4 regions of the Streptomyces erythrochromogenes genome follow, and region 1 is predicted to be linked to each of the others. Evidence: riboswitches for the same ligand, from Rfam matches in the RefSeq annotation. Region 1 holds a riboswitch; each other region holds the start of a gene.
The links. A riboswitch is a leader RNA that binds a small molecule or an ion and turns the genes downstream of it on or off. The one in region 1 is predicted to bind cobalamin.

Region 1 (4,621 bases):
CTGCCCTGGACGACCTTCATTGCCACGGGCACCCTGCGGGTGTGCTCGCCCGAGACCGGGTCGACCGTGGAGTCCCACATGACCGGCGCCGGCATGACCGCGGTGCGCCGGCTCTTGCGGTCGGTGAACTGCACGCTGCCGTCGGCCTGCTGTTCCACCTTCAGGCCCTTGGCCACCAGGGGCAGGGTGTACGAGTAGTTCTCGCCGGCCGGACGCTGCTTCAGCTCGACGAACTGCTCGAAGCCGCCTCGGGTGGCCTCGATGACGACGTCACCGCCGGGGACGGCGTTGGTGTACTCGGCGCGGGCCCCCTCCAGCTTCGGGGACGGCAGGGCGCCCTTCCACTTGAGGGTGATCTGCTGCTCGCCCTCGCCCAGGGTGACGAGGTCGGTGCTGATGTAGTCGATGGCCGGGGCGGCCTTGGGCGCGGCCTTGGCCATGCGCGGGATGCTGCCCGGTGCCAGCTTCAGGCCTTGCGGGTGGGCCTTCGACACCACGGTCCCGCCGGGGCCGTGGCCCAGGGTCACGTCGACGGCGCGCCAGCCGCGTGCCTGCTGGTCGTAGAACCGGACCGGCCCGGCGGCCACTTCGGTCGTCAGGGTGCCGTTCGGGTTCACCCACGTGGTGGACGTCTCGGACCGCTCCGAGACGGCTTCCACGCGGTGGCCGGACGTGCGCGCGGCCACGCGGGCCCGCGCGAGGTTGAGTTCTTCGGTCACCGTGCCGGGCTTGGCCCCGGCTGCCGGGGCCGCGTCGGCCGGGTGCGAGCTCTGGAGCAGGGTGGCGGTCACGATGAGTGCCGCTCCGCCCGCTATCCAGTGGGTGGTCCCCCAGGGCCCTCTCCCACGGCGTCTTGCCGCGGAGAAACGAGTAGCCATACTTCCTCGGTCTTTCTGCGAGTACCTGATGATCAAGGTACGAGGGGAGCAACGTAGCGCTCTGACCAGGCAGTTCGTTCCCGGAAACGGACATGGGGGACACAAATCACGACCCAGTGATCCAAATCACGCCACGGCTGGTTCTGGCTCCTGCCTCGGCGGTCCCCCCTCGGCCCCGTGCGTCTCACGCCACCATCCGGATGTTGGACAACTCCACCCGTTGCCGGAGAAGGGCATCTACTCTGGCCGGGCAGCTGGTTCGCCCCGTCCGCCAGGCGGGATGCGTCGTAAGAGGGAACCCGGTGGGAATCCGGGACTGCCCCGCAGCGGTGAGCGGGAACGACCGCCGTCATACGCACTGGGACCGGACAACGGTCCTGGGAAGCGACGGCCAGTAGGTGCCCGCCGGGAGACCGGCAGGCGTGCCCGCGAGTCCGAAGACCTGCCCGTTGCCCGTGTGCGACCCGTCGTGCGCGGAAACCCCGGTGACCTCGTGGGCGGGTCGGCGACACATCAGGCGGGCGACCGCGGGCGCGTACGCACAGGTACGCACTCCCGTAACCGGTCGAGGTCCGTCCGATACGTCATCCCTTCGCGCTCCCGACCCTCACCGGGTCCACAGGAGACAGCTCGCGAAGGAGAGTTCCGTGACCAGCAAGACTCCCGCCACCGCCGTACGGGCCGGTGCGGCCACCGTGTACGGCTACCCCCGGCAGGGGCAGAACCGGGAACTGAAGAAGGCCGTCGAGGGCTACTGGAAGGGCCGGGTCGGCGCCGACGCCCTCCGGGAGACGGCCCGCGACCTGCGCCGGGCCAACTGGGGGCAGCTGGCCGACGCCGGCATCACCGAGGTACCCACCGGCGACTTCTCGTACTACGACCACGTGCTGGACACCAGCGTCATGGTCGGCGCCGTCCCCGCACGCCACCGCGCCGCCGTCGAAGCGGACGCCCTGGACGGCTACTTCGCCATGGCGCGCGGCACCCAGGAGGTGGCACCGCTCGAAATGACCAAGTGGTTCGACACCAACTACCACTACCTGGTGCCGGAACTCGGCCCGGACACCGTCTTCACCGCCGACTCCTCCCGGCAGGTCGCGCAGTTCGAGGAGGCCCGCGCGCTCGGCCACACCGCCCGCCCGGTGCTGGTCGGGCCGGTGACGTACCTGCTGCTGGCCAAGCCCGCCCCCGGAGTGGCGGCCGGCTTCGACCCCCTCGCCCTCCTCGACCGCCTGCTCCCCGTGTACGCACGGGTCCTCGCCGACCTGCGCGCGGCCGGGGCGGAGTGGGTGCAGCTGGACGAGCCCGCCCTGGTGCAGGACCGCACCCCGGCCGAGCTGAACGCCGTCGCCCGCGCGTACCGCGAGCTCGGCGCCGCGGCCGACCGGCCGAAGCTGCTCGTGGCCTCCTACTTCGACCGGCTCGGCGAGGCCCTGGCCGTGCTGGCCAAGGCCCCCGTGGACGGGCTCGCCCTGGACTTCACCGGCGCGGCCGCCGCGAACCTCGACGACCTCGCCGCCGTCGGCGGCCTGCCCGGCAAGCGCCTGGTCGCCGGCGTCGTCAACGGCCGCAACATCTGGATCAACGACTTCGAGAAGTCCCTCGCCACGCTCGGCACCCTCCTCGGCCTGGCCGGCAGCGTCGACGTGGCCGCCTCCTGCTCGCTGCTCCACGTGCCGCTGGACGCCTCCGTCGAGCGGGACATCGACCCGCAGGTCAGGCGCTGGCTCGCCTTCGCCCGCCAGAAGACCGCCGAGATCGCCACGCTCGCCCGCGGCCTCGCCCGCGGCACGGACGCCATCGCGGCCGAACTCGCCGCCAACCGCGCCGACCTGGCCTCCCGTGCCACCTCCTCCGTCACCCGCGACCCCGCCGTCCGCGCCCGGACCGCGGCCGTCACCGACGCCGACGGCCGCCGCTCCCAGCCCTACGGGGAGCGGGCGACCGCCCAGCGCACCCGCCTCGGCCTGCCGCTGCTGCCCACGACGACCATCGGATCGTTCCCGCAGACCGCCGAACTGCGCACGGCCCGCGCCGACCTGCGGGCCGGGCGCACCGACACCGCCGGCTACGAGGACCGCATCAGGGCGGAGATCCGGGAGGTGCTGGCCTTCCAGGAGAAGGCCGGCGTCGACGTACTGGTGCACGGCGAGCCCGAACGGGGCGACATGGTCCAGTACTTCGCCGAGCAGCTCACCGGCTACCTCGCCACGCAGCACGGCTGGGTCCAGTCCTACGGCACCCGCTACGTCCGCCCGCCCGTCCTGGCCGGCGACATCTCCCGCCCCGACCCGATGACCGTGCGCTGGACCACGTACGCGCAGGCGCAGACGACGAAGCCGGTCAAGGGCATGCTCACCGGGCCGGTCACCATGCTCGCCTGGTCCTTCGTCCGCGACGACCAGCCGCTCGCGGACACCGCCCGGCAGGTCGCACTGGCCCTGCGCGACGAGGTGAACGACCTGGAGGCGGCCGGGACCTCCGTCATCCAGGTGGACGAGCCCGCACTGCGGGAGACCCTCCCGTTGCGCGGCGCCGACCACGCGGCCTACCTCGCCTGGGCCACCGAGTCCTTCCGGCTCACCACCGCGGGCGTCCGGCCGGACACCCAGATCCACACGCACATGTGCTACGCGGAGTTCGGCGACATCGTCGAGGCGATCGGCGACCTCGACGCCGACGTCATCAGCCTGGAGGCGGCCCGGTCGCACATGCAGGTCGCCGACGAGCTGTCCGGCGCCGGCTATCCGCGCGACGTCGGCCCGGGCGTCTGGGACATCCACTCGCCGCGGATCCCGTCCGTCGACGAGGCCTCGGCGCTGCTGCGCAAGGGCCTGGGGGCCATCCCGGCCGAACGGCTGTGGGTCAACCCCGACTGCGGCCTGAAGACCCGGGCCTGGCCCGAGACCCGGGCCTCCCTGGAGAACCTGGTCGAGGCGGCCCGCCTGGTCCGCGCCGAGGTGGGCGCCGAGGAGTCCGGCGCCGTCTGACCGGCGGAGCCCGTCATATGGAGAGCGGGGGGCCGGCGTACTCCGGCGAGTGCGCCCGGTCCCCGTCCGCGGCCCCGCCCGCGGTCTCGGTGAGCCCCGCGACGTGGTCGGTGATCATGTCGAGGAGGGCCGCCGAGACCGTGGCGTCGCCGAGCACGAGGTGGCCCAGGGTCAGACCGTCCGTCATGGCGGCCAGGTAGCGCGCCAGTACGTGCACCGGTACGCGCAGCTCGAAGGGCATGAGCCGGCGGAGCTGTTCGATGAGCTCGGTGTAGGTGTCGGAGTACAGCTCGTACTGGCGCCGCGCCAGGTGCTCGAACCCGGGTCGGCGCAGGGCGTACTGCGTGAGCTCGTAGGTGAGCATGTGCTCGCCCGGGTTGGCGGCGACGTGGTCCCAGTACGCCTGGAAGCCGGCCCGGATGGTCTCCCGGAGGGTGGCCCGCGGCCGGATGGCCTCCCGCGCCACGGTGATGCCGTGCTCGGTGATCGCCGCGATGACGGATTCCAGCAGGGCCTGCTTGGACTCGAAGCAGTAGTGGAAGACGCTCAGCGAGACGCCGGCCTCGGCGCAGATCGAGCGCGTCGTCGCCCTGGCGACGCCGTCGCGGGCCATCACGCGGATCGCCGCCTCGGTCAGCTGGCGGCGTCGCTCGGCCGACGGCATCCGTGCCATGGGCGTCGTTCCCTTCGTTCCGTGCGGTGCGGTGCGGTGCTGTCGGGCAAAGGCATCCGGGGCCGGCCGGATCGGCGGAT
Region 2 (4,621 bases), 3.9 Mb from region 1:
TCGGCATGACCATCCCGATCGCCGTCTTCATGGGCTTCTACCTGCGCGTCCTGCGGCCGGGCCGGGTCACCGAGGTCTCCCTCATCGGTGTCGCCCTGCTGCTGCTCGCCATCGTCGCGGGCGGCTGGGTCGCCGAGTCCTCCTTCGCCGGGACCTTCACCCTGGAGAAGGAGACGCTCGTCATCTGGATGGTGGTGTACGGCTTCCTGGCGTCGGTCCTGCCGGTGTGGATGCTGCTCGCGCCCCGCGACTACCTCTCCACCTTCATGAAGGTCGGCACCATCGCGCTCCTCGCGATCGGCGTGGTCATCGCGATGCCGACGCTGAAGATGCCCTCGATCACCGACTTCGCGGCCCGCGGCGACGGCCCGGTCTTCGCCGGGTCGATGTTCCCGTTCGTCTTCATCACCATCGCGTGCGGCGCGCTCTCGGGCTTCCACGCCCTGGTCTCCTCGGGCACCACCCCGAAGATGATCCAGAAGGAGACCCAGGTCCGCATGATCGGCTACGGCGCCATGCTGACCGAGTCGTTCGTCGCCGTCATGGCGATCATCGCTGCCTGCATCATCGAGCCCGGCCTCTTCTTCGCGGTGAACTCCCCTCCCGGGATCATCGGCACCACGGTCGAGTCCGCCTCGCAGGCGGTGACGAACTTCGGCTTCGCCATCTCGCCCGAGGCGCTCACCCAGGCCGCCAAGGACGTCGAGGAAGCCAGCCTGCTGTCCCGTACGGGCGGCGCGCCGACCTTCGCACTCGGAATGTCGGAGATCTTCTCCTCCGTCATCGGCGGCGCCGGGATGAAGGCCTTCTGGTACCACTTCGCGATCATGTTCGAGGCGCTCTTCATCCTGACGACGCTCGACGCGGGCACCCGCGTGGGCCGGTTCATGCTCCAGGACACCCTCGGCAACGTCCACAAGTCCTTCAAGGACGTCAGCTGGAAGCCCGGCGTGTGGTTCGCGAGCGCGATCGTGGTCGGCGCGTGGGGCTACTTCCTGTGGGTCGGCATCAAGGACCCGCTGGGCGGCATCAACCAGCTCTTCCCGCTCTTCGGCATCGCCAACCAGCTGCTGGCCGCGGTCGCGCTGGCCGTCTGCACCACGCTGCTGGTGAAGTCCGGCCGGCTCAAGTGGGCCTGGGTTACGGGCGTCCCGCTGGTCTGGGACGCCACGGTGACCCTCACCGCCAGCTACCAGAAGGTCTTCTCCGAGGACGTGAAGGTCGGCTTCTTCGCCCAGCGCGACAAGTACCAGGCGGGCATCGACGCCGACAAGGTCCTGGCCCCGGCCAAGAACATGGACGACATGCACACGATCGTCACCAACGCCACGGTGGACGGCGTGCTGTGCGCCCTCTTCGCGGTGCTGATCATCGTGGTCCTCGCGGACGCGCTCCGCACCTGCGTCAAGGCCGTCCGCGACCCGGGGTCGGCGAAGCTCTCCGAGGTCCCGTGGACCGAGTCGAAGATCGTCGCCCCGGCCGGCCTGATCGCGACCGCCGAGGAGCGGGCCCGGCTCGCCGCCGCGGCCGACCGCGATTCCGGCGGCGGGCAGGTCAAGGAGCCGGTGGGGTGAGCACCGTACGGAGCGTGCTGGCCAGGGCCAGGTTCTACGTACGGGAGTTCTCCGGGGAGGCCGCGTACGACCGGTACGTCGCCCACGCCCGCTCCCACGACCCGGACGCGGAGGTCCTCACCCGCCGCGCCTTCGAACGCGCCCGCACGGACGCCCGCGAGGCGGACCCCCGCGAGGGCTTCCGCTGCTGCTGACACATGCGAAGGGCCCCGCCGCACGACGCGGCGGGGCCCTTCGGCGTCCTCAGCGCACCCCGTCCTCGAGGGGCTCGGTCTGAAGGGTGCGGCCGACGGGGTCGGGGCGGTGCTGCCCCCGACGACGGCGCCGGGCCCCGACACCCGTCCTGCACACTCGACCGCATGGACATGGTGATCAGAACGGCGGTGCCCGCCGACTACGAGACGCTGGGCGAGATCACGGCGCAGGCCTACCTCGCCGACGGGCACCTGGACTTCAACGAGGACAACGCCTACCTCAACGTGCTCCGCGACGTGGCCGGGCGGGCCGCACTGGCCGAGGTGCTCGTCGCCGAGCGCGACGGGCAGGTGCTCGGCGGGGTGACCTTCGCCGCACCCGGCAGCCCGCTCGCCGACATCGCCGGCCCGGACGAGGCCGAGTTCCGGATGCTGGCGGTGGCCCACGCGGCCCGCGGCCAGGGCGCCGGCGAGGCCCTGGTGCGGGCGTGCATCGAGCGTGCGCGGGCCGTCGAGGGCGTCACGGGCGTCGTCCTCTCCACCCAGCGGAGCATGGCCGGGGCCCACCGGATCTACGCGCGCCTGGGCTTCGTACGCACTCCGGAGCGGGACTGGGCGCCCATCGAGGGCCTGACACTGCTCACGTATCGACTCAAGCTGTAGCCACGCCGACACAACATGTGGGGGGTCGCGCATCGGCGCCCCCCCACATGTATGCTCATGCCTGCTGTCGCCGCAGGGGAATCCGGTGTGAATCCGGAACTGTCCCGCAACGGTATGAAGTGTCCGGCATCCGGACACCAAGTCCGATGACCTGCCGACAGCGCGCCCGGATCGACCGACCCGGGTGCCGACACGTCCGGGCCTCGCGGTTGGGCCGGTGGACGCCGTGCGGTGTGCCCTCCTGCCACGCCCGCATGCGCCCGCGCCCGCCGCCGATGACCGGGCCGAGCGAGGGAGAGCTCCCGCCGTGACCATCGCGCCTTCCGCACCGCGCGCCGAGTCCGTTTCTGGCGACAACACCGAGGGCCCGGGGGCCACGCTGCTGCGTACCCTCACCGAACTTACGGCGGACCTCCCCGACACCGACCCCGGCCGCGTCGCTGCCGCCGCGCTCCGCGGCCGCAGCTCCGCCGCCGACGAGGCCGAACTGCGCGGGCTGGCCACCGAGTCCGCCGCCGGGCTCATCTCCGAGGACCCCGCGTACTCGAAGCTCGCCGCCCGCCTGCTGACGCTGGCCGTGCGCGACGAGGCCGCGAGCCAGGGCTCCACCTCGTTCTCCGCCTCCGTCGAGGTCGGCCACCGCGAGGGCCTCATCGCCGACCGCACCGCCGAGTTCGTGCGCACGCACGCGAGCCGCCTGGACGCGCTGGTCGAGCACACCCTCGCCGAGGGCGCCGACGACCGCTTCGGCTTCTTCGGCCTGCGCACCCTGCACAGCCGCTACCTGCTGCGCCACCCGATCACCCGTCAGGTCATCGAGACCCCGCAGTTCTTCATGCTGCGCGTGGCCTGCGGCCTCGCCGCGGACGAGAGCGTCCAGGCCGTCGAGGAGGTGGCCTCGCTGTACCGGCTGATGAGCCGCCTCGACTACCTGCCCTCCTCCCCCACGCTCTTCAACTCCGGCACCCGGCACCCGCAGATGTCCTCCTGCTACCTGCTGGACTCCCCGCTGGACGAGCTCGACTCGATCTACGACCGCTACCACCAGGTCGCGCGCCTGTCGAAGCACGCGGGCGGCATCGGCCTGTCGTACTCCCGCATCCGCGCCCGCGGTTCGCTGATCCGCGGCACCAACGGCCACTCCAACGGCATCGTGCCGTTCCTGAAGACGCTCGACGCCTCCGTCGCCGCCGTGAACCAGGGCGGCCGCCGCAAGGGCGCCGCCGCGGTCTACCTGGAGACCTGGCACGCGGACATCGAGGAGTTCCTGGAGCTCCGCGACAACACCGGTGAGGACCAGCGCCGCACCCACAACCTGAACCTCGCCCACTGGGTGCCGGACGAGTTCATGCGCCGCGTGAACGCCGACGCCGAGTGGTCGCTGTTCTCCCCGGCCGACGTGCCCGAGCTGGTCGACCTGTGGGGCGACGAGTTCGACGCCGCCTACCGCAAGGCCGAGGCCGACGGACTGGCCCGCAAGACCATGCCGGCCCGCGACCTGTACGGCCGGATGATGCGCACCCTCGCGCAGACCGGCCAGGGCTGGATGACCTTCAAGGACGCCTCCAACCGCACGGCGAACCAGACCGCCGAGCCGGGCACCGTCGTCCACTCCTCGAACCTGTGCACCGAGATCATCGAGGTCACCAACGACGGCGAGACGGCCGTCTGCAACCTCGGCTCGGTCAACCTCGGCGCCTTCGTCGTGGACGGCGAGATCGACTGGGAGCGGATCGACGAGACCGTCCGCACCGCCGTCACCTTCCTCGACCGCGTCGTGGACATCAACTTCTACCCGACCGAGCAGGCCGGCCGCTCCAACGCCCGCTGGCGCCCGGTCGGCCTGGGCGCGATGGGCCTCCAGGACGTCTTCTTCAAGCTGAAGCTGCCCTTCGACTCCCCCGAGGCGAAGGCCCTGTCGACCAAGCTCTCCGAGCGCATCATGCTGGCCGCGTACGAGGCCTCCTGCGACCTGGCCGAGCGCAGCGGCCCGCTGCCGGCCTGGGAGCAGACCCGCACCGCGCGCGGCGTCCTGCACCCGGACCACTACGACGTCGAGCTGAACTGGCCGGAGCGCTGGGACGCGCTGCGCGCCCGCGTCGCCGAGACCGGCATGCGCAACTCCCTGCTCCTCGCCATCGCCCCGACGGCGACCATCGCCTCGATCGCCGGCGTGTACGAGTGCATCGA
Region 3 (4,621 bases), 6.3 Mb from region 1:
AGAGGCTCCCTTCCTCGCCAAAGGCGTGAGCCCCGTCGACGGTTCGACGGGGCTCTGCTGTATTCAAGATCGCCCAGGCCGTGGGCGCGTCAACCGCCAGTCAGCGGCAGGCCGGTGGCAAGCCTCCTGAGGCACTGCTGCGCGCGGCCATCGACCGTGGCGAGGAACCGAGAACCAGGACGCGGCCCGAAGGGGTCTCATGGCACGCCGTACCGCTGAGACGCTCAGCCGGCGCTGATGCTGCTCGCCTAGTGGCTCGACAGGGTCAGGCTGGCCGGTGAGCAGGTCCGAGTACTGCAGCGCGCCGGCGGGGGCCTCGTCGTACCCGGTGCCGAGTTCTGCGGTGTGCCGGACAACCTGCCGTCGTGCGGCGAGGACCAGATCGCCACCGTCGAACTCGCGCCGGGCGAGAACGTCACCGGCGCCGTCACAGGCAAGGGATCGTGGACTGCGAAGTCGGTGACGTACACCGACGGGCTGATCGGGAAGAGCGTCCGCGTCGACGTCTCGTAGGACGGCAGAAGGCCCCCACAGCCAGTCGGCTGTGGGGGCGCACCACTGCCACCCGTGGCCTCCCCGCTGTGGGCAGGGCCAATGGCCGGTTCGGGTAGGAGATTCATCGGACCGCGATGGCTACTGGTGAGTGGGCTTGCGCATCGATTTGGCCGCGGCGTGGCGGACTGCGCGGATGCGGTTGCCGCAGCGGGTGGAGCACCAGCGGCGGGCCGCGTGGGAGCGGAGCATCAGGCGGGTGCAGCCCGGCGTGCCGCAGGCGGCGAGCTTCCCGGCGTGCTCACCGGTCAACAGGCCGATCCCGTCCTCCGCCAGCAGCGCGAGGGCGTGCTCCAGGGGCTGCGACGGCCCCGGCCGCAGGACGCGTACCGGCTCCCCCGCGCCCCAGTCGAGCAGGCGCAGCGGAGGGCAGCCCGCCAGAACGGCATTGACGGCCGCGACCTGCCCCGGGTCCGCCGCCGTGCCCCCGATCCGCGCTCCGAACAGTGCGCGCAGCGTCTCGCGCAGCTCCCGCAGGCGGGCGGTCTGCGCGGAGTCGAGCGTCGGCCCCGCGGGCGCGAGCCCGTGGCCCGTCAGCCAGGCCCGCGCGGCGGACGGGTGTGCGAGTCCTTCGTAGGGCCCTCCGGGCAGCCGGAAGCGCGTGTTCACGAGCGCGAGCGAGGTGGAGAGCTCCTCGCCCGCCGCCGGAGTTGGGATGTCCATGCGGCAATGGTAAATCTTGCGATTCTCCGTTAGTCGGACTTAAAGTCCGTGCTGGATGCAGCCAGTTGGGAATCCCTCCAGGAGGACGTGAAGCATGCAGCCCCGTACGGCGACCCGCGCCGACATACCCGAACTGATCCGGCTCCGCGCGGCGGCGCTCGACGCGCTCGGCGTCGATCCCGGCCCGGCCGACGCGCCCTGGCGGGACATCGCCCGCGGCTGGTTCGCCGACCGGGTCTCGGACAGCCGGCCCGACTGCACCTGCCTGGTCGTCGGCGGCGGGCCGGGCGAGCCCCTGCGGGCCGCCGGCATGGCCTGGGTGACGTACCACCTGCCCGGCCCCCGCTGGCCCGACGGACGGCGCGGGTACATCGACGGCATGGTCACGGAGGCGGCGGCCCGCGGGCAGGGCCACGCCGGACGGATCGTCACCGGGCTGGTGGACTGGCTGAACGGACTCGGCGTCCACTTCGTCCAGTTGCACGCCAGCTCAGCGGGCGCATCCGTGTACCGCGCCGCCGGCTTCGCCGCCGCCCGGTACCCCGGGATGGACCTGATCACCACCCCGGAGCCCGCCCCCCGCCCATGACGGACGGGCCCCCGCCCCACCCCACGTGCGCGTTCTGGCAGACTGGGGCGCACAACCAGGCGGTGCAGGACAGGAAACCGGTGCGATTCCGGTGCGGTCCCGCCACTGTGACCGGACGTCCCCGCACGGGACACCGGGAGTCAGACACTGACGCACCGCCTCTGCTCCTTCACGTCGACCAGGGGACGCGGATCCCCCGGAGAGGCCCCGCCATGTCGCGTTCCCGCGCCGCCCTGCGCGCGTTCACCCCCGTCGCGCTCCTGATATCCCTGACCGCCTGCGCCGGTTCAACCGGCGCAGGGCAGGACGGGGCCGCGGGCGACGCCGCCGCCGCGCCCGGCTTCCCGTACGCCCTCACCAACTGCGGTGTGAGCAACACCTATCAGGCCCCGCCCCGGCGAGCGGTCACCATGAACCAGCACGCCACCGAGCTCATGCTCGCCCTCGGCCTGGGCGACCGGATCGCCGGCACCGCCTACCTCGACGACGCCGTGCTGCCCGCCTACAAGCCCGCCTACGACAAGATCAAGGTGCTGGCCGAGGAGTACCCCTCCAAGGAGATCCTGCTCGGCGCCGACCCTGACTTCGTCTACGGCGGATACGCCAGCGCCTTCGACAAGGCGCAGGGCCGCGACCGCGAGGGCCTCGCCAAGTCCGGCATCAACTCCCGCCTCAACGTGGAGTACTGCACCGAGGGGAAGGTCGGCCTCGACCAGCTCAAGACCGAGATCACCGAGGTCGCGCGGACCTTCGGCGTACCCGACCGCGGCGCGAAGCTCATCGAGGACGAGCAGCGCCGCATCGACGCCGTGACCGCCCGCGTCAAGGACCGGCCCCGGCCGACCGTCTTCGCCTACGACTCCGGCGAGGCCACCGCCTCCACCTCCGGAGGCAACGGCGTGGGCAACGAGATCATCTCCCTCGCCGGCGGCACCAACGTCTTCGCCGACCTCAAGGACACCTTCGGCGACGTCGCCTGGGAGAAGGTCATCGAGCGCAAGCCCGAGGTCGTCCTCATCTACGACTACGGCGGCACCACCGTCGAGGCCAAGAAGCAGCGCCTGTTGAACGACCCGGCGCTCGCCGAGGTGCCCGCCGTCAAGAACCGGCGGTTCGTCGTGCTGCCGCTCTCCTCCGCCGTCCTCGGCGTCCGCGTGGCGGACGCGGTGGAATCGCTGGGGAGCCAGCTCCACCCGAACCCCGCGTGAGGCTCCGCACCGGAGCGGTCCTCGCCGTCCTCGCCGCCGCGCTCGCCGTCTCGGCGATCGCGGGCCTGGCGCTGGGGCCCGTACGGATCGCCCCCGACCGCGTCCTCGGAATCGTCGTCGGCGGCCTGTCGGGGAACCGGCCCACCGGCGCCTTCGCCTCCATCGTGTGGGACGTGCGGATGCCGCGGATCCTCCTCGGCGCCGTCGTCGGAGCCGGGCTCGCCGTCGCGGGCACCGTACTCCAGGCCCTCGTGCGCAACCAGCTCGCCGATCCGTTCCTCCTCGGGGCCTCCTCCGGGGCCTCCGCCGGAGCCGTCCTCGTGATCGTCTTCGGCGCGGCCGCGGCCGGATTCGGCATGGGCGTGCCGCTGGCCGCCTTCGTGGGGTCCATGGCCGCGCTCGTCGCCGTCTACGCGATGGCCCGGCGCGGCGGCACCATGACCACCGGCCGGCTGATCCTGGCCGGCGTCGCCGTCCAGTACATCCTGTCCGCCTTCACCAGCCTCGTCCTCGTCCTCGCCGCCCACCCCGACCAGATCCGCTCCGTGCTGTTCTGGACCCTCGGCGGTCTCGGCGGGGCGCGCTGGGACGAACTGGCCCTGCCCACCGTTGCGCTGCTCGTCGGCGGCGCCCTGCTCCTGACCCTCGCCCGGCCGCTCGACCTGCTCCTCGCCGGGGAGGAGGGCGCGCACACCCTGGGGCTGGACACCGGACGCTTCCGCGCCGCCGTGTTCGTCCTGACCTCCCTCGTCATCGGCGTACTCGTCGCCTGCAGCGGGGCCATCGGCTTCGTCGGGCTGATGGTCCCGCACGCCGCGCGGATGGTCGTGGGCGCCGGACACCGGGCCCTGCTGCCCGTCGCCGCACTGGGCGGGGCCGTGTTCCTGATCCTGGCCGACCTGATCGCCCGTACGGCCGCCGCCCCCGAGGAGATACCGGTGGGGGTGGTCACCGCGCTCGTCGGCGGGCCGTTCTTCCTCTGGATGCTGCGCCGCTCCAGCCGTACCGAAGGGGTGACCGGATGACGGAAGGGACCGGACCGGCCCGGCCGGTGGAACTGGCCGTCGAGGGCGTGCGGTACGAGACCGACGGGCACACCCTGCTCCACGGGATCGACCTCACCGCCCGGCCCGGCGAGACGGTGGGGGTCGTCGGCCCCAACGGCAGCGGCAAGACCACCCTGCTGCGCTGCGTCTACGGCGCCCTGCGGGCGACCGCCGGCCGGGTGCTGCTGGACGGCGCGGACGCGGGCGGGCTCACCGTCAAGGAACGGGCGCGGCGCGTGGCGGTGGTGCCGCAGGACGCGAGCGGCACCTTCGGACTGACCGTCCGCGAGGTCGTCGCCATGGGCCGCAGCCCGCACAAGCGCTTCTGGGAGCAGGACGGTCCGGACGACGTACGGCGCGTCGCCGACGCCCTGGAGACCGTGGGCGCGGGCCCCTTCGCGGCCCGCCGCTTCGACGAGCTGTCCGGGGGCGAACGGCAGCGCGTCCTGGTGGCCCGGGCCCTCGTCCAGGACCCGGGGCTGCTCGCACTCGACGAGCCGACCAACCACCTGGACATCCGCTACCAGCTGGAGGTCCTCGGCCTGGTCCGGGCCCTGCCCGCC
Region 4 (4,621 bases), 5.0 Mb from region 1:
GATGTGGCTGTCGCGCAGGTGCTTCGCGGCGATCGAGCGGGCGATGGACCGGCCGTGGCGGGCGCTGTGGTAGGCGACGACGTCCGCCTCGCCGATCACCTCGACGGCCCGCAGGGTCATCAGGTTCGGGTCGCCGGGGCCGAGCCCGACCCCGTAGAGGCGGCCCTTGGGCTGCGCGTCGCTCATTCGGCCACGCTCGCGATGGCGTTGAGGGCGGCCGCGGCGATGGCGCTGCCGCCCCGGCGGCCGCGCACGACGAGGTGGTCGAGGCCGGACGGGTGGGCGGCGAGGGCGTCCTTGGACTCGGCGGCGCCGATGAAGCCGACGGGCACGCCGATGACGGCGGCCGGGCGCGGGGCGCCCTCCTCGATCATCTCCAGCAGCCGGAACAGCGCGGTCGGCGCGTTGCCGACGGCGACCACGGAGCCCTCCAACAGGCCGCGGTCGCGCCACACTTCGAGAGCGGCGGCGCTGCGCGTGGTGCCCATCTTCGCGGCGAGTTCCGGGACCGCCGGGTCGGAGAGGGTGCAGATCACCTCGTTGTCGGCGGGCAGCCGCTTGCGGGTGACCCCGCTGGCGACCATCTGCACGTCGCACAGGATCGGCGCGCCCGCCTCCAGCGCGGCGCGGGCGCGCAGCACCACCTCGGGGGTGTACCCCAGGTCCTGCGGGAGGTCGGTCATCCCGCAGGCGTGAATCATGCGCACCGCGACCTGGGCGACCGAGGCGGGCAGCCCGGAGAGATCCGCCTCGGCGCGGATCGTGGCAAAGGACTGGCGGTAGATCGCGGCGCCGTCCTTCTCGTACTCGAACACGGTGTACTCGCTCATTTCTTCACTGCGGCTTCGGACTCTGGGGTGATGAGGTGGTCTCGCGGGCGGCCGTGAGGGCGGCCGCCAGGTCCGGCCCGTGCGGCAGGGTGCGCCCGTCCACGGAGAGCCGGTACCCGTCCTCCGTGGCGAGCGCGTCCACCCACTGCGTTCCCCGCGGGTGGCCGCACCGGCGCTCGCAGCCGGACCAGTGCACGGGCAGCGGCCCGCGCGCCCGGTCCACGAGGGCGCGCGCGTCGGCGCGTACGTCCGCGAGGGACTTCGCGCAACCGGGGCGCCCGGTACAGGCGGTGACGGACTGCCAGGGGTTGCCTGCGGACACGACCAGGCCCGCCTCCTCCAGCAGGGCGGGGCCGTCGACGGGGCCGCGGAGGGGGGCGTCGGGGAGGACGACGGTGCGCCAGGGGGTGATCCGCAGCCCGTCGCCGTGACCGGCGACCTCGGCCAGGACCCGCCACTGGCCGGTGGTCATCCGGCCCAGCGGGGGCAGGACGCACAGGTCGCCGCGCGGGCCCGGCCCCCGGCCCCACGGCCGGGGCGGGGCGGTGTACGGCCAGGCCACTTCGGGGGTGCGGGCCGCGTCGATGCCGGCGGCGGTCAGGCGGGCGGTGAACTCCGCGTCGTCCAGGGCGTGTCCGGCGGGCAGTTCGGCCAGGCGCCAGGCGCGGGTACCGGCCGCGTCCGCGGCATCGAGGAAGTACTCGGCGGCGAGCAGCGCGGCACGCGGGGCGTCCTGTGCGGCGACGGCCACGGCCCCGGCGGCCGCACCGAGGCGTACCAGCGCCCGGCCGCCGGGCCTCCCGAGGACGGTGACGTCGGGTTCCAGGGCGGCCACGTCCCCGCGCCCGTCGTCGAGGGCGAACAGGAAGCGGCCGGACAGGGCGGTGACGCGGGCGTTCGCGCACAGCAGCCGGTCCAGCTCGCGGACCCAGGGCAGTACGTCCTGCGAGGTCGGGGTGGCCACGATGTTGCGTACGCGTTCGTGGCCTGGCGCGGGCAGCAGCCCGGCCGCGTCCAGCAGCGCGGCGAGTCCGGCGCCGCAGCCGTCGGCGAGGCCGCGCAGCTGCACGTTGCCGCGGGAGGTGAGCTCCAGGTGCCCGTCGCCGAACCGGTCGGCGGCCGACGCGAGGAGCGAGGCCTGGTGCGCGGTCAGCGCCCCGCCGGGGATCCGGACGCGTGCGAGGTGCCCGTCGTCCGCCGCGTGGAGCCGGAGCGCGCCGGGGCAGGCGTCATCGCGGTCCCGTATGACGGGTTCGTCCCGCGATACGGCGGAAGGGGGCTGGGGCATGGCGGCGAGCATACCCACGTTTCCCCTCACCGGAACTGTGTCCGCCGCCACTCTCCGTCACCCGGCGCGCTCCGGGCACCGCCGGAAATCCCAGCCCTGCCAGGGGGTACCACCCAGCGGTGGCCGGGGGAGTTTGGGGCGCGGGGGTCCGGGGGCAGAGCCCCTGCAACGGATCCGCACCCGACACAACCAGCCCGCCCCACCGACCAAGCCACGGCCGAGCCCCCCGCAGCAGCACCACACCCGACACAACCAGCCCGCCCCACCGACCAAGCCACGGCCGAGCCCCCCGCAGGGGCACCGCACACGACCACGGCCCCGCCCACCCCGGCACGGACCACCCGCCCCTAAGATGACCTTCCGGCGGCCCACACGGTCCGCCGTCGCCGAGGACGGCGACATGGGAGGAAGCCCGGTGCGAATCCGGCGCGGTCCCGCCACTGTGAACCCGGCCGAGCCATGGGGCCGGGTGAGTCAGGAACTCCCGCTGTCCTCACTGCCCGGGGCGCGGAAACCCCGAGGAAGGCCTGCCGCCGCATGATCCTGCTGCTGTCGACGTCCGACACCGATCTGCTCAGCGCTCGCGCAGCGAACACGGCGGACGCCCCCGTCCCGTACCGGTTCGCGAACCCCTCCCGCCTTCCCCTCGACGACCTCCCCGGCCTCCTCGACGGGGCCGACCTGGTCGTCGTACGCCTCCTCGGCGGCCTGCGGGCCTGGCAGGACGGCCTGGACCTGCTGCTGGCCCCCGGCCAGACCCGCCCGGTCGTGGTCCTGACCGGCGAACAGGCTCCGGACGCCCAGCTGATGGAGGCCTCCACGGTTCCGATCGGCATCGCGGCCGAGGCGCACGCCTACCTCGCGCACGGCGGCCCGGCCAACCTCGAACAGCTGGCCCGGTTCCTCTCCGACACCGTCCTGCTCACCGGCCACGGCTTCGAGCCGCCCGCCGCCGCCCCCACCTGGGGCCCCCTGGAGCGCACCGCGCAGCGCACGGACGGCCCCGAGGTCGCCGTGCTCTACTACCGCGCCCACCAGATGAGCGGCAACACCGGCTTCGTGCACACGCTCTGCGAGGCCATCGAGGCCCACGGCGCCCGGCCGGTCCCCCTCTTCGTCTCCTCCCTGCGCAGCCCGGAGCCGGAGCTCGTCGCGGCCCTGGGTTCCGCGGACGCGGTCGTCACCACCGTCCTCGCGGCGGGCGGCACCAAGCCCGCCACCGCCTCGGCGGGCGGCGACGACGAGTCCTGGGACGCGGGCGCGCTCGCCGGCCTCGGCGTGCCGATCCTCCAGGCCCTGTGCCTGACGGGCTCCCGCGCCGCCTGGGAGGAGAACGACGAGGGCCTCTCCCCGCTGGACGCCGCGACGCAGGTCGCCGTGCCCGAGTTCGACGGCCGGCTGATCACCGTCCCGTTCTCCTTCAAGGAGCTCGACGAGGACGGCCTGCCCGCCTACGTGGCCGACCCCGAGCGGGCCGCCCGGGTCGCCGGCATCGCCGTGCGCCACGCCCGGCTGCGCCACATCGAGCGCCGCGACAAGAAGATCGCCCTCGTCCTCTCCGCGTACCCGACCAAGCACTCCCGCATCGGCAACGCGGTCGGCCTGGACACCCCGGCCAGCGCGGTGGAGCTGCTGCGCACCCTCATCGCCGAGGGCTACGACTTCGGCCCGGTCCCCGAGATCCCCGGCCTGGTCTCGGGCGACGGCGACGAGCTGATCCGCGCCCTGATCGAGGCCGGCGGCCACGACCAGGACTGGCTGACCGAAGAGCAGCTGGCCCGCAACCCGGTCCGCATCCCCGCCGCCGACTACAAGCGCTGGTTCGCCGAGCTCCCCGCCGAGCTGCGGGGCAGCGTGGAGGAGCACTGGGGCGAGGCCCCGGGCAGCATGTTCGTGGACCGCTCGGCGAACCCCGAGGGCGACATCGTCCTGGCCGCCCTGCGCCGCGGGAACCTCCTGATCCTCATCCAGCCGCCGCGCGGCTTCGGCGAGAACCCGATCGCGATCTACCACGACCCCGATCTGCCGCCCTCGCACCACTACCTGGCCGCGTACCGCTGGATCCAGGCGCGTGCGGAGGACGGCGGCTTCGGCGCCGACGCGATGATCCACCTGGGCAAGCACGGCAACCTGGAGTGGCTGCCGGGCAAGAACGCCGGCCTGTCCGCGGCGTGCGCACCCGACGCCGCCCTCGGCGACCTCCCCCTCGTCTACCCGTTCCTGGTCAACGACCCGGGCGAGGGCACCCAGGCCAAGCGCCGCGTGCACGCCACCCTGGTGGACCACCTGGTGCCGCCGATGGCGCGCGCGGAGTCGTACGGCGACATCGCGCGCCTGGAGCAGCACCTGGACGAGTACGCCCAGATCTCCGCGATGGACCCGGCGAAGCTGCCGGCCATCCGCGCGCAGATCTGGACGCTGATCCAGGCGGCGAAGCTCGACCACGACCTGGGTCTGGCGGAGCGCCCGGACGACGACGGCTTCGACGACTTCCTGCTGCACG

Region 2: linked by a shared signal. The riboswitch ahead of OHA91_RS13455 (ribonucleoside-diphosphate reductase subunit alpha) and the one ahead of metE (5-methyltetrahydropteroyltriglutamate--homocysteine S-methyltransferase) in region 1 are both predicted to bind cobalamin.
Region 3: linked by a shared signal. The riboswitch ahead of OHA91_RS03040 (ABC transporter substrate-binding protein) and the one ahead of metE (5-methyltetrahydropteroyltriglutamate--homocysteine S-methyltransferase) in region 1 are both predicted to bind cobalamin.
Region 4: linked by a shared signal. The riboswitch ahead of cobN (cobaltochelatase subunit CobN) and the one ahead of metE (5-methyltetrahydropteroyltriglutamate--homocysteine S-methyltransferase) in region 1 are both predicted to bind cobalamin.

What each region holds. Positions count from the first base shown of each region.
Region 1 is NZ_CP108036.1:6,929,523-6,934,143, forward strand. Features, by position in the region: partial or broken gene OHA91_RS31805 (DNRLRE domain-containing protein) at 1-791, opposite strand, end outside; cobalamin riboswitch at 1,117-1,342, shown strand; gene metE (5-methyltetrahydropteroyltriglutamate--homocysteine S-methyltransferase) at 1,526-3,868, shown strand; gene OHA91_RS31815 (TetR/AcrR family transcriptional regulator) at 3,882-4,541, opposite strand.
Region 2 is NZ_CP108036.1:3,033,107-3,037,727, forward strand. Features, by position in the region: gene OHA91_RS13440 (carbon starvation CstA family protein) at 1-1,574, shown strand, start outside; gene OHA91_RS13445 (CstA-like transporter-associated (seleno)protein) at 1,571-1,768, shown strand; gene OHA91_RS13450 (GNAT family N-acetyltransferase) at 1,934-2,431, shown strand; cobalamin riboswitch at 2,483-2,604, shown strand; gene OHA91_RS13455 (ribonucleoside-diphosphate reductase subunit alpha) at 2,739-4,621, shown strand, end outside.
Region 3 is NZ_CP108036.1:635,407-640,027, reverse strand. Features, by position in the region: gene OHA91_RS03055 (hypothetical protein) at 346-513, shown strand; gene OHA91_RS03050 (CGNR zinc finger domain-containing protein) at 634-1,215, opposite strand; gene OHA91_RS03045 (GNAT family N-acetyltransferase) at 1,310-1,804, shown strand; cobalamin riboswitch at 1,835-1,975, shown strand; gene OHA91_RS03040 (ABC transporter substrate-binding protein) at 2,017-3,012, shown strand; gene OHA91_RS03035 (FecCD family ABC transporter permease) at 2,976-4,037, shown strand; gene OHA91_RS03030 (ABC transporter ATP-binding protein) at 4,034-4,621, shown strand, end outside.
Region 4 is NZ_CP108036.1:1,958,312-1,962,932, forward strand. Features, by position in the region: gene OHA91_RS09035 (precorrin-2 C(20)-methyltransferase) at 1-186, opposite strand, end outside; gene OHA91_RS09040 (precorrin-8X methylmutase) at 183-830, opposite strand; gene OHA91_RS09045 (cobalamin biosynthesis protein CobG) at 835-2,118, opposite strand; cobalamin riboswitch at 2,488-2,615, shown strand; gene cobN (cobaltochelatase subunit CobN) at 2,656-4,621, shown strand, end outside.